DNA from 3 places in the Planococcus versutus genome. Region 1 is predicted to be linked to each of the others. Evidence: riboswitches for the same ligand, from Rfam matches in the RefSeq annotation. Region 1 holds a riboswitch; each other region holds the start of a gene.
The links. A riboswitch is a leader RNA that binds a small molecule or an ion and turns the genes downstream of it on or off. The one in region 1 is predicted to bind cobalamin.
Positions count from the first base shown of each region.

Region 2: it holds a riboswitch for cobalamin, as region 1 does, so the genes downstream of both, I858_RS07845 (hypothetical protein) here and I858_RS15725 (acyl-CoA thioesterase) in region 1, are expected to answer to the same signal.
Region 3: it holds a riboswitch for cobalamin, as region 1 does, so the genes downstream of both, I858_RS13545 (ABC transporter substrate-binding protein) here and I858_RS15725 (acyl-CoA thioesterase) in region 1, are expected to answer to the same signal.

Region 1 covers NZ_CP016540.2:3,124,834-3,129,438, forward strand. The annotation lists partial or broken gene I858_RS15720 (ribonucleoside-diphosphate reductase subunit alpha) at 1-1,565, opposite strand, end outside; gene I858_RS15725 (acyl-CoA thioesterase) at 1,567-2,052, opposite strand; cobalamin riboswitch at 2,201-2,377, opposite strand; gene I858_RS15730 (DUF3934 family protein) at 2,577-2,762, opposite strand; gene I858_RS15735 (TetR/AcrR family transcriptional regulator) at 2,850-3,455, opposite strand; gene I858_RS15740 (GTP pyrophosphokinase) at 3,470-4,219, opposite strand; gene I858_RS15745 (glutathione peroxidase) at 4,456-4,605, opposite strand, start outside.
Region 2 covers NZ_CP016540.2:1,540,851-1,545,455, forward strand. The annotation lists gene I858_RS07835 (GNAT family N-acetyltransferase) at 83-571, shown strand; gene I858_RS07840 (HNH endonuclease) at 1,361-2,320, shown strand; cobalamin riboswitch at 2,365-2,558, shown strand; gene I858_RS07845 (hypothetical protein) at 2,722-3,267, shown strand; gene I858_RS07850 (ABC transporter substrate-binding protein) at 3,267-4,205, shown strand; gene I858_RS07855 (arylamine N-acetyltransferase family protein) at 4,327-4,605, opposite strand, start outside.
Region 3 covers NZ_CP016540.2:2,690,650-2,695,254, reverse strand. The annotation lists gene I858_RS13560 (cation:proton antiporter) at 1-119, shown strand, start outside; gene I858_RS13555 (YwiB family protein) at 305-712, shown strand; gene argS (arginine--tRNA ligase) at 712-2,373, shown strand; cobalamin riboswitch at 2,420-2,607, shown strand; gene I858_RS13545 (ABC transporter substrate-binding protein) at 2,764-3,735, shown strand; gene I858_RS13540 (FecCD family ABC transporter permease) at 3,728-4,605, shown strand, end outside.

The DNA.
Region 1 (4,605 bases):
GTCAATGACGTTATCAAGCATGCGTGTTTGAATCGGTACTAAACGCGCTAATACGCCTGCTTTGACCGCTCTTGGCAAGTTGATCGATGACAAATTACAAACCACAAAATCGCCTGGCTTGCGAATCATAACGAGATTGCCGTCTTCATCAGTATATTCTTTAACTATTGTTGTAGCTGACATATTTTGTGTTATTTCTGTACATAAATTACTACAATAAATCGATGTTAGTCCGCGACCTCTCGCGTGCTTGTTCGGGTTTTGACGATTGACTTCGTCACGGTAAAACATATACGGCGTGCCGGTTTCTAATTGCGACACCATGATGCGTGCCATGATTTCCATTGCACGATAGGTTTTGCGCGGCAATAACGAATGATCGACTGCTTCTTGGTATTTATCGCTAAAGTATTTGGTGTCTTTTTCATCGTAAAAGTCTTCGAGTCCTAATGCATTGCCATTCTTGTCTTTCCAACCCATCACTTGTTTGACTTGATGCGGACAGAACGTGTGCCACTGCCCAATGCTGCGACCGTTTTCGTCTTTTTCTTGCAAACGCTCCATAAACAAATCTGGAAGCGATACGCCTGTGAAAATATCATGCGCTTTACGGCGCTCGTCGCCATTGTTTGTTTTCAAATCCAAGAAACCGTTCATAATGTCTTTATGGAAAACATCTAAGTAAATCGCGACAGCCCCTTGACGCTGACCTAATTGATCTACACTGACCGCTGTATCGTTAAGCAAGCGAATCCAAGGTACAACGCCTGAGGAATTGCCTTTAAATTTTTTAATGTCCGAGCCTAACGCTCGCACTTTGCCGTAATAAATGCCGATGCCCCACCGTCTTTACTAAGACGTGCGATATCCCAGTTGTTTAAGTAAATACCGTCTAAAGAATCGTCTACCGTATCGATAAAGCACGAAGACAATTGCCCAAAACTTTTACCTGCATTTGATAAAGTTGGTGTGGCTACCGTCATATACAAATGACTCATTGCCCAGTACGCTTCTTTTACTAGTTCTAAACGACGTTCTTTCGGTTCGTTTTGCATTAACGTCATGGCAATAACTAAAAAGCGCTCTTGCGGAAGTTCAAACAACTGGCCTTCAAAGTCTTTTGCCAAATAACGATCAGCCAGTAAAAACAAACCGATATAATTAAACAGCAAATCCCGATTCGGCTCGATTTCTTGACCTATTTCTGTAATCTCTTCTTGTGAATACGAAGCTAAGAGCTCTTTTGAGTAAATTCCGACTTGTGTTAATGCTTTAATTAACTCATAAAAGTCACCATATTTTTTTGCAGCGGAATAATTGCGACTGCTTGCGGCTTTCTTATACAAATCACTGACATACAACTCTGCCGCTACGTAAGTCCAATCTGGCTCGTCCATTGTGATGCGATTTAATGCATAAAGTAAGGATTGCTCGCCTTTTGCTTGTTCAGCGAGTTTTGATGCTCGCGCTAGTAGCTCGCGCGTATCTAGTCCATAAACCTCAGTTGCTCGCTTGAGCGCTTTTTCTACTGCGTCCATTTCTGTTATATCTGTTTTCATATTCATATCAGCATAACTCCTTTGCGAATTCGTTCACTTTCATGCGTCGTTGTTTCCGCTCCTGTGCGCTTTTAAATAATTCTTTTTCAGCAAGAGTTTCTGGTATAACGCCAGCGACCGGTGTCGGTTTGCCGTCAATGTCAACTGCCACCATTGTTAAGATTGCTGTAGTGGTCAAATTTCTTTTGCCATTTTCAATTTGCTGACATTCGGCTTTAACATACACTTCCATCGACGTTCTACCTGTTGAAATCACAACTCCTTCTAAGATGAAGATGTCTCCCACTTTAGCTGATGATAAGAAATTCACTGTGTCAATCGAAGCTGTTACGACTGCTTTGCCACTATGTCTCATCGCTGTAATGGCCGCAATTTCATCAATATACGCCAGTACCGTTCCACCAAATATCGTTCCTAAATGATTCGTATCCGGAGGCAACACTAATTTTGTTTGAATCGTTCTTGCTACACCCGCTGCTAATGGTTCTGTCATGATTGCATTTCCTCCTTCTATGTAAAACAAAAAAACCCATTCTCTTAGAGAGGATGGATTGGAGAACGTAGAATAGCGAATAACGGCAGCAAAAAACAGCCGCTTACGCAGAATATCTTCGTTATCCTTCTCAACTCCCGGAGAAGATTATAAACTTAGAACAAAGGCAGGTTTCCTGGCTTGTGCGTCGTCCTCTGCTATCTCCTTCCCGCCCATTGGACAGTGGAATATGATAAGCTCGTCAGCACTACAGTTGCGGGAACAGCTCCGGAATTACCGGATTCCCTTTTAATCCTTTTCAGGCACCTTTGTTATCGATTTTCACTATATATAGTAATTTTTAAGATAAAAAAACTAAATGTTGTATCTATAAACTATAAACCACTTTCAATTGTTTAACAAGTGATTTTGAATTTTCATAGTTATTGATTCCAAAGACCTCGTAACAATCTCCATTTCGTTCAAAGTAACAAGAATTTTTAAACAATAAAAAAAGATGTCTTTTGGACATCCAATTTTTCTATTTATGCATCTACCCATTCAGCAGCTCGTTCTTTTTCTGTTTTAGGTTCTTCTGCTTTTTTCGTATTTTTGCTTGTATAAGGTTTGAAACTTTTGGCTTTGTTAGCTCCAGCTTTCCATCGTGTCCAGCCTTTTTTACCGGTTCCTTGACCTGTACCGCTCTTTACTTTTGCTTTTGCTTTGCTCATTTTAATCACTCCATTACTGCTACATTACTGCAACGATGAAATACAGCTTATCACATTAAGCCACAAAATTAAACAGCAATGTTCTTGTTACCCACGTGAAAGTCCCGTTCCTAGCAACTTTAATTCTAGTTCATAATTAGCGATAGACTCTTCCACCGTTAAGTTTTTAGCAAAATATTCAATCCAATTTCTTATAGTCACCGACATGATGATTTTAAGTAAATGATATAGTTCTTTGTTGTCCGAACTATTCAACTTGTTCTTATCGATTAAACTACTGATTCTTCTGAATTCCTCTTCAGATTCTTCTTCGTCAACAATCTTGATAAACTTAGTTTCAACTTGTTCGGTCATATTTAAAAGCACGTTTCTTTTAAAGTCGAGCAATTCTTCTTCTTTCACAGTGGTCTGGTAAAACTCGCTCATAGCTTGAAATAGATCTCCATTTTTTGTTTCAAGTATATCTCTAAATATCTTTTTGCGCCCTGCTGTATAGCCGTTTAGTAAGTAAAAATAAAGGTCTTCTTTTCCTTCAAAATACTGATAAAAACTACCGCGAGAAATCCCAGCAGCTTTAACAATATTGGCAATTGATGCATCTGATAAAGACGCATTTGAAAATTCTTCTTTTGCTATATCAATTAAATGCTGCTGTTTTTCAATAGATAAGTTATAAAAAGTTAGCTTTGGCAATTTTCTCTTCCTTTCTACAGATTCACGTCAGTTTGTTCGATTAACGTGAAATTTTTTGGCAAATAGAACCGTTCTTTGTCGATAAAGATTTCAGAAAAATCTTCTTCGACTTCGACTTGGTCTTTCAGCTTGTTCATGCGCAATTGAATTTTCTCCATTTTGCGATCTAGATGAGCTGCCGACTCTGCTGATTCTTTTAACTCTCTAATGATATCAGCTGGAACTTCTTTGTTGTATTTATAGTAGATTTTATGTTCGAGACTAGCCCAAAAATCCATTGCAATGGTTCTAATTTGTACTTCTACGCACACTTCTTCTACACGGTCCGACATGAAAACAGGAACTACTAGCAATAAATGCAAACTGCGATAACCATTTGACTTTGGATTTTTAATGTAATCTTTGACTTCAAGAACTTTCAAATCATCTTGATGTTGCAGCATCGCGCTCAGGCGATAAATATCGGTCTCAAACGAACATGTAATTCGAATGCCCGCAATGTCTGTAATAGTCGCTTTAATATCCGAATGAGAAAGTTCAATTCCTTTTTTTGCTGCTTTTCTCATAATGCTTTCAGGCGTTTTCACTCTTGAACTGACATTTTCTATTGGATTATAGTCATGAACAAATTGGAACTCTTGTTGCAAAATATTGATTTTTGTATTGATTTCATCTAATGCAAATTTATAACCCATCATGAATCTCATGACTTCTTTTTTAGAGTCTTTCATTTTTCGTAAGTCGTCTTCTATAGTCGTTTTCATTTTATTATCTCCCTTGTTTTTAAGTAATCCGTTAAAGTTAGTTTTGCTGTTATGTATCAAAATGCATAAGCACTTTTTTATTAGTTCAAGCCAAAACACTCAAGTGACACTGTGTCACTTTTGATAAATAAAGTTTAACATGACACGCTGTCACATGTCCACTCAAAGACGATACACATTTATTCTTGTTCATAAAAACACCCAAACCTGTTGGTAGGTTTGGGTGTTTACATTATTTACTTGGCGAGTACTTTTTGAATATCTTTTTCAAATGATCGAGGTGTATCTTTTGGCGAAAACCGTGAAATGATGTTGCCGTTTTGATCAACTAAGAATTTCGTGAAGTTCCATTTGATGCCACTTGTTAGAAATCCCTTTGTGTTACT
Region 2 (4,605 bases), 1.6 Mb from region 1:
ATGTTGCTGTCTCATCTTTTGCGATTTATACTAAAAGTGAAATTTTTTTATGTGAGTAAAATAAAACATTAGGAGAATACTGATGGTTTTTAGAGAAGCTACACCAGCGGATGCTGAACAATTAAATCAATTGATGAAACACGTAGAGGAGTCGAATATGATGATGTTCGACCCAGGTGAAAGAAAAACCACTAAAGGAATTTTAGAAAAATTGCTTGCTCAACAAACTAGAACTTCAGTGATCTTAGTAGTAGAACTGGAATGCAAGTTAGTTGGTTATTTGTTTGCGATAGGAGAAGAAATAAATCGAAAGCGTCATGCTGTGTATATTGCAATGAGTATTCATGAAAGACAGCGTGGCAAAAGAATTGGTTTAAAACTACTTAAGAAAGTAGAGTTTTGGGCGTGTGAGAAGAATATTCGCCGTATGGAACTGACAGTGATTGAATCTAATCTAGCAGCTATTTCTTTGTATGAAAAAACAGGATTCGAAATCGAAGGAATCAAACGTCATTCGTTGAAGATTAATGGAGAGTTTGTAAATGAACTATACATGTCAAAATTAGTATAAAAAAGATCGTTGAGCAAAGAATAGTTGAAATTGACCAAAATTCATCCTTGTTGCCATGCTGTTTTTTACAGGAGTTGATTTTTTAGCGATGGGCTTAATCGCAAATAAAGAAAGTCATCAAATAGCGCTTTATCTTTTTGTGTAAAAAGAATTACAGCCAGGGGATAAACTGACGGTGTCAATGAGGATTAGTATAAGTACAAGGTATAAAAGTCTAGAGCAGTTGATTGGCGAGGCGGCTAGTTCAATGTATGAATTTAAGCACAATGTAAGAAATCATGTGACCGCTTATTTTGAAATAAGTGAACGGGTCTTTAGTAAATCGTATATGAGGAATATAGGGAAATGGTAAAACAGTCGCTGAAGTGTAGTGGCTGTTTTTGTGTGACGGCGCTTGTCGGATCTACACGGGCGCTTACGCTTTTGAGTGTCCAGCTTCAGCGCCCAGGTCCTCGAGTCGCTTCAGCTTTACCACAATGGCTGAAAAACGCCATTGCCGGTAAAGCTTCCAGCGCTTGTCGGACCTACACGGGCGCTTGTGCTTTTGAGTGTCCAGCTTCAGCGCCTAGGTCCTCGAGTCGCTTCAGCTTTACCACAATGGCTGAAAAACGCCATTGCCGGTAAAGCTTCCAGCGCTTGTCGGACCTACACGGGCGCTTACGCTTTTCTTAAACCCAACAAAAGCTTTGAAATTGAGTTAAAATAGAAGAAGAGGTTTGGGTTTGATTAAATTGTTTTACTACATAGGAGTCATTAGATTGGATCAACATTATTATTAGGAGGCCATTCATGAATAGTTTCATTGTTATGCAAGGAGAGACGTACCACGAAGAGCGAAATGCAGGACTTCTTTGGACACCGCAGATGGATAAATCGGGAATGGTGCCACATTCTTGGAACCGTATGCAAGAAGTTAAAAAAGGAGATATCGTTTTTCATTATGTGAAAGGATTTGTAGTGGCTATTAGTCGTGTTCAAGAAGATTGTACGAAAAGTATAATACCCAAAAAGTTCAACGAACATCAAGGTGAAGAAGCGGCGTTTATCAGTTATGTTGCTTACCGAGAATTGGAATACCCATTGCACGTAAAGAATTTCTTCCAAGAAATTGAACCGTTATTGCCAATGAAGTATTCAGCATTTCAAGAAGATGCAGGTGGCAACTCTGGTTATTTGTATCCGTGTAATGAAGAATTAGCGATAAAGTTGTTAGAATTGATAAGTTCATTAAATATTTTCACGCTCGAAGTCGAACAATTGGAATTATCAATGGAAGTCATCAAGAAAACCGGACATGATCCATTGCTTAGTTTAATTGCAGAAGCAGAGCTGGAAATCAAAACGAAGATGCGTCGGGGGAAAGCGCAATTTAGAGAAAGTTTATTGCCACTTTGGAATGGAGAATGTCCACTTTGCGGAATTGCGATTGGAGAAGTGCTAAGAGCAACACATGCCAAACCTTGGAAAGACAGTTCAACATCAGAGCGATTAGATCCCTATAATGGTGTGTTGCTATGTGCCAATCATTGTGCATTGTATTTGGCTGGATATATCGCATTTACTGGGGGAGGACGTCTCCATATCTCAAGCCAAATTCCCGAGGAAGATTACTCGATTTATCGGTTGAAAAAAAACTTAAAAATAACTGTATCACCAGAACATGCATCTTATTTAAGATGGCACAAACGAGTCGTATTTGCCGAACCGCGCAAAGTGAAACTACGAAAAAATGAAAACGGAATGATTTGAATGCATCTTTTGTCTTGTAGGATGTGCTACACTAAAACAAAGTGAATAATCATGCAGAAAAAAGGTGCTGATTCGTCAGCATAACAGGGAACTCGGTTACATTCCGAGGCTGTTTCCGCAACTGTAAGTGCGTATGAAATAAGAAAACACCACTGTTTAGATTGAACAGCTAAACGGGAAGGTTCTTAAAGTAAATCGATGCACAAGCCAGGAGACCTACCTTTTTTTGAACGTATTTTTACTCTTCGGAAGATAAGGGAATCATACGGCACGTCTCTATTTTTGACTGCTCGAGTATGTCTTTAAATAGTTATGCCGCCGTCCTCTTTTGAGGGCGGCTTTTTGCTGTTTGGAGAGCGTTCAATGCAGTGATTTTCACCAACTAAAAGTGAGGTGAGAAGATGAAAAAAGATATGCGGTTTCTTTGTTATCCATTTATGCGTGAATCTGCAGCAACTGTAGATTTTGAAATTCGAACCGACTCGTTAACTACACGGATTGGGGAAGCTTTGTCATTAACAAAGGATATTGAAGTGATTCAACGAGACTTGCAGATACTACAACCCATGGCGTATCATTTGAACGGCTCTGTTCGCGGGAAAGTGGCTATACAGGATGAAGATTTGCAAATGTTAAGTAATATGTATGATTATTATGTAAACTTCACAAGAGACAAAATTGGCAATTTTGTTTTGCCACAAGGAACGCATGCTGCTTGTGTTTTGCACGTCTGTCGCAGTGAAGCGAAAAAATCCGTTCGTGCTCTACATAAAGTAAGCGTAGAACGAGACGTGCCTGAAATTCTTTTCAATTATGCGCATCTGCTAGCCAATGTTTTGTTTACAATGGCTGTGTATGTTAATCAACATCATGGCGTGGAAGAAATTCCATTTGTCAGCAAGTCTTATCCAACGAGACCAAAAAAGAAAGAAGTGACCAAAAGCTAATGAAAATATCTTTATTTAAGTTCGCATCCATCGGTGTAATGGCATTAACTCTTAGTGCGTGTCAGTCTGACACAACAGAAAAATCAGAAACCGAAACTAAACCAAAAGAACAAACAAGTTATACAGTTACTGACGACTTAGACAATGCATTAACATTTGAAACAGTTCCTGCTACTGTGGTTTCTTTAATTCCAAGCAACACGGAAATATTGTATGAAATTGGAGCTGGTGATAAATTAATTGGCGCAACTGATTATGACACATATCCAGCTGAAGCTGCAGAAGTTGAACGAGTTTCTGACTCAGTTGTTTTTAATGCAGAGCGTATTATCGAATTAGATCCAGATGTCGTGATTGGTTATTCGACAGGTGCACCAACAGGTTATGAAGAATTAGAAGCTGCGGGTATTCAAGTGTTTGTTATTGAATCTGCCGAATCTTTTGAAGATGTTTATGGAGATATTGAACAAATTTCAACGGTTATGGGGCTTGAAGATAAAGGTGAAGAAGTAAACGACTCAATCAAAGAACAAATTGAAAAAGTACAAGAAAAAGTTGAATCGATCGATGCAACAAAACAACTATATTTTGAAATTAGTCCTTCTCCGGAACTTTATACGGCAGGAGAAAAAACTTTCCAACAAGAAATATTAAATCATGCAAATGTTGAAAACATTTTTGGTGATCTTGAAGGATGGCCGAAAATTTCTGAAGAAGAAGTAATTAAGCGCAATCCCAAAATCATTACAACAACGGTTTCGTATACAGACGATCCAATAGAAGAGATTAAAGCGCGTCAAGGGTGGAGCGACATCGAAGCTATTCAAAATGACCAAGTCTTTTTCTTAGATGCAGACATCACTTCACGTCCTGGACCAAGAATTGGAGAAGCTGTTGAGTTAGTTGCTGAAACTGTTTATCCTGAAGCATTTAAATAAAAACGATAAAAGCGGCTGTTTCATAAGGCTATAAAAAAACAAACGGAGAAAAAGAGTTTCTTTTTCTCCGTTTGTTTTTTAAAACTTCAAGAAGACTGATGAGAGTGAAGACAACAACTCCTCAATAGAGCGATTCTGGGTTAATCCCAAAATCAGTCTTTAGCACAAGTTGTTTCTCTTCAAAAGTTAAATCCGATTTTTGTTTTTCACCATTGTCAGAACGTGTTAATTGAGTGCCAGATAACGTGATTCGTCCATCTTGAGTTGCACGTGTAACCAAGTCAGCGTGTGTGAAAGAAGAATTTTTGGAGACTTGATTGAATACACACCCTTCATGAAAGTCTACGAGTTGTTTTGCAACAGTTGAAAATCGGTACAAAGTCTTTTCATCATCTCGAGT
Region 3 (4,605 bases), 430 kb from region 1:
GTTTTGAAGGCCGTGAAACGATCTTGTTACTGACGTTTGCTGTTGTTTTGTTTTCGTTAGTAATTCAAGGCTTAACGATCAAACCGCTAATTAAAAAATTAGGTCTTCAAGAAAAATAAAAAATAGAGTAAAGTCGAGCCGATCCTGAAAATAGTGGGGTCGGTTTTGTTATGAAAGGGGGGAAAGTTTGAACTTACCGCCTAAAGATTAAAAGAACTGGTGCAAACAATGGACGTCGTATTGAAAAAACCAAGTGAATCGGGCTATAATGAGAAGGTTATTAGTTGACGGGGAGCGGAAAGACATGCAAAAGACAGTAATAATAAAACTGACGACGACGATCCGCCAGCCGGATGCAGAAGACCAAGTGATGAGATTAGAATCTAGTGGCACGTTGACGGAGAAAAACCAACTGCGCTATCTTCAATATGCAGAGCAGCAGGATGATCTGCATATTCGAACGACGGTTAAACTTCAAGAAGATGAAGCGGTGATTATGAGAAGTGGGGGCTTGCAGATGCGGCTACCTTTTTTATTACATAAAGAACAAACGGGCAATCTAACAAACGAACAAGGGTCATTTATGTTGACGACGAAAGTGCACGAGCTGTTCGTTAGCGATACGCGATTTATGGTCCGATACGATCTCTCGCTGGGCGCGGATTATGCTGGTGAATACGAAATGGAAATACAGTTTATGGAGGCTAAATGATGAACGCAGTAGAAAAAGTACAACATTCGATCAAAACTGCATTTGCAGAAGCAATTGAAAAAGCAGAGTTAACAACAGAAACTGTGGAAGTGCAATTAGAATCACCTAGAGACAAAACAAATGGGGATTACGCGACCAATATTGCCATGCAATTAACGCGGTTGGCTAAAAAAGCACCTCGTGCAATCGCAGAAGCTATCGTAGCGAACCTGGATAAAGATATGGCAAACATTGAGACGGTAGAAATCGCAGGACCTGGATTTATCAACATCACGATCAAAAAAGATTATTTACAAACTGTCATCAAAACAGTACTTGAACAAAAAGCTGAATATGGCCGTTCCACTGCTGGCGCCGGCGAACGCATTCAAGTAGAGTTCGTATCGGCTAATCCCACTGGCGACTTACACCTAGGTCATGCTCGTGGATCTTCAGTCGGTGATTCTTTATGCAACGTATTGGATTTTGCAGGATATAATGTATCACGTGAATATTACATCAATGATGCTGGCAATCAAATCAATAATTTGGCGTTGTCGATTGAAGCACGTTATTTTGAAGCACTGGGTAAAGGCGACAGCATGCCAGAAAATGGCTATCGCGGACAAGACATTAAAGACATCGCGCAAGCATTAGTGCAAGAGCATGGTGACAAATTTAGCGACATGACACACGAAGCGCGTTTTGAAGCGTTCCGTCAACATGGCTTAAAAGTAGAGCTTGCTAAATTGCAACAAGATTTAGCTGATTTTCGTGTTGAATTTGACGAGTGGTATCCAGAATCAGCTCTTTACAAAAATGGCAAAATTGACGAAGCATTGGCTAAATTGCGCGCAAATGGTCACGTATTCGAAGAAGAAGGTGCAACTTGGTTCCGCTCAACAACATTCGGTGACGACAAAGACCGTGTATTAATTAAAAACGACGGTACGTATACGTATTTAATGCCGGATATTGCGTACCATGAAGATAAGTTGCAGCGTGGATTCAATAAGCTAATCAATGTATGGGGAGCTGATCATCACGGGTATATTCCGCGCATGAAAGCAGCAATAGAAGCGCTTGGCTATGACCGTGATACGCTTGAAGTGAGCGTTATTCAAATGGTGCAATTGTACAAAGACGGCGAAAAAATGAAAATGAGTAAACGTACCGGTAAAGCTGTAACCATGCGTGAGCTAGTAGAATTAGTTGGCTTGGATGCTGTGCGTTATTTCTTCGCAATGCGTTCAGGGGATTCCCATATGGATTTTGATTTGGACTTGGCTGTTTCACAGTCAAACGAAAATCCGGTGTATTACTCCCAATATGCGCATGCTCGTATTAGTTCGATTTTACGTCAAGCAGAAGAACAAGGCTTGTTGGCATCAGAAGAGCACTTGAATTTATTGACTTCGGAAAAAGAAATTGATGTCTTGAAGAAAATCGGTGATTTTCCGCAAGTGATTGCAGATGCTGCTAAACAGCGTGCACCTCACCGTATTACGACGTACATTCATGAATTGGCGTCCCATTTCCACAGCTTCTATAACGCCAATAAAGTATTGGATGCGACAAATGTGGAAATGACAAGTGCGCGTTTAGCGTTAATCACAGCTGTAAAAACAACTTTAGCCAATGCATTAAAAACAGTGGGCGTCAAAGCTCCTGAAAAAATGTAAGCGAAAACCGATCATTTGCGTGTATAATGAAACCCAGAAACAAAACTTAATAGCGATTCATAAAGGTGCTTATGTCTAAGAACATGAGTTAAAAGGGAAGCCGGTTCCATTCCGGCGCGGTCCCGCCACTGTATGTGAGAGGAATTTGCAACATGCCACTGAAGCAACGCTTTGGGAAGGTGCAAAAAACCCGTGATCACAAGCCAGGAGACCTGCCTTTATGACAACAAACCCATATGCCTGCGAGGAAAGGCTGGATGCGCATGCTTTTTTATGGCGTCCTTTTAATCTCTCGCAGAATGTTGCGGGGGATTTTTCTTATTCTGATGACAGGAACAATTGAACGCATTTGTTAGTGCATAAAAATGACAACTAAAGGGGATTATATGTATGAAAAAGTTTTGGAAGTTTGGCGCAACAGCAGGAGTAGCAGCCATTATACTGGCAGGGTGCGGGGAGACAACAACACCTGAAAAAGATATTGAAACACCAGCAGAACCACCGACAGAAGTAGCAGAAGTTGAATTTCCAGTAACATTGGTAGACGCCGTTGGCGATGAAATTGTCATTGAAGAAGAACCTGAAGCAATCGTTTCAATGATTCCGTCGAATACAGAAATTGCTTACGAACTTGGATTAGATGAGAAAATTGTAGGGGTCTCGGATTTTGATAATTATCCAGAAGCAACAGCAGACGTTGAAAAAATTGGTGGGCAAGAATTTAATGTGGAAAAAATTATTAGTCTTCAACCAGACTTAGTACTCGCACATGAATCAGGACTGGGTGTGGGCGATGCTGGGTTGCAACAATTGCGTGATGCAGGTCTTGAAGTGTTTGTTGTTCAAAACGCAGAGAGCTTTGATGAAGTATATGATTCCATTTCAACTATCGCACAAGCGACAGGTGCAATGGAAGAAGCAGAAAAAATTGTATCCGAAATGGAAGTACAAGTAGCTGAAATTGAAAAACTAGCAGCAACGATTGAAGAACCAAAAACTGTCTTTTTGGAAGTCGGCAGTCAGCCGGACATCTTCACGACAGGAAGCGGCACATTCATGGATGAAATGCTATCAATAATCAATGCTAAAAACGTAGCTGGCGATTTGGAAGGCTGGATCAGCATGGACCCAGAAGCAATCGTTGCAGCTAATCCAGACGTGATCATCACGACTGAAGGCGGGTATGTTGAAGATGCAGTGGGTCAAATTAAAACACGTGGCGGCTTTGCAGAAGTAACAGCTGTGAAAGAAGACGCTATCTATAGTCTAGACTCGGACATGCTCACTCGTTCAGGTCCACGATTAACAGCCGGATTGATGGAAATGGCGCAGGCAGTTTACCCTGATGTTTTCAATGAGTAAAAACGTTATAGCTTACGGGGTTTCTCTACTAACTTTAGTAGCAACAATTTTATTAGGAGTAACGGTTGGAACGGTATCGATATCACCATCCGTGTTGTGGAATCCTGCCTCCGATGAAGCGGCAGCCAATATTTTATGGAATATCCGTATGCCGCGTGTAATTTTGGCGGGACTTGTTGGAGCAGCACTGGCAATTGCTGGTGCTGCATTCCAAGGGCTTTTAAAAAATCCATTGGCCGATCCTTACACCTTGGGAGTGTCTTCCGGTGCCTCCGTTGGCGCTGTGATGACGCTTTTTTTTGGTATTTCCATCCCATATTTAGGACCGTTTACACTACCCGTGATGAGCATGATGGGCGCATTACTCACTATGTTTGCAGTAATGAGCTTCGCAAAATTAGTGGATCGTTCGATGAAAATGGAAACGGTCATTTTGACAGGAATTATTTTTAGTTCGTTTCTGGGTTCTATTATTTCCTTGATGATTGCCTTAACGGGTGAAGAGTTGCGCCAAATTATTGGCTGGTTACTTGGCAGCGTGTCAATGCGCGGTTGGCCTTATGTCCGGATGGCGTTGCCATTTGTGCTAATTGGTTCGTTCATCTTATGGCTTAAGCGTCGTGAATTAAATGCGATGTTGTTTGGCGAAGAACGTGCGCAGCATCTTGGTGTAGATGTGAAGAAAAGTAAACTAACGGTATTAATTGGCGGATCGGTTTTAACAGGAGCGGCAGTTTCGGTGTCTGGAACTATCGGCTTTGTTGGATTAGTTGTGCCTCATATGACTCGTTTATTGTGGGGATCAGATCATCGTCATGTGTTACCTTTGTCTTTTATTAACGGAGCGGCATTGTTAATCGTCTGTGATTT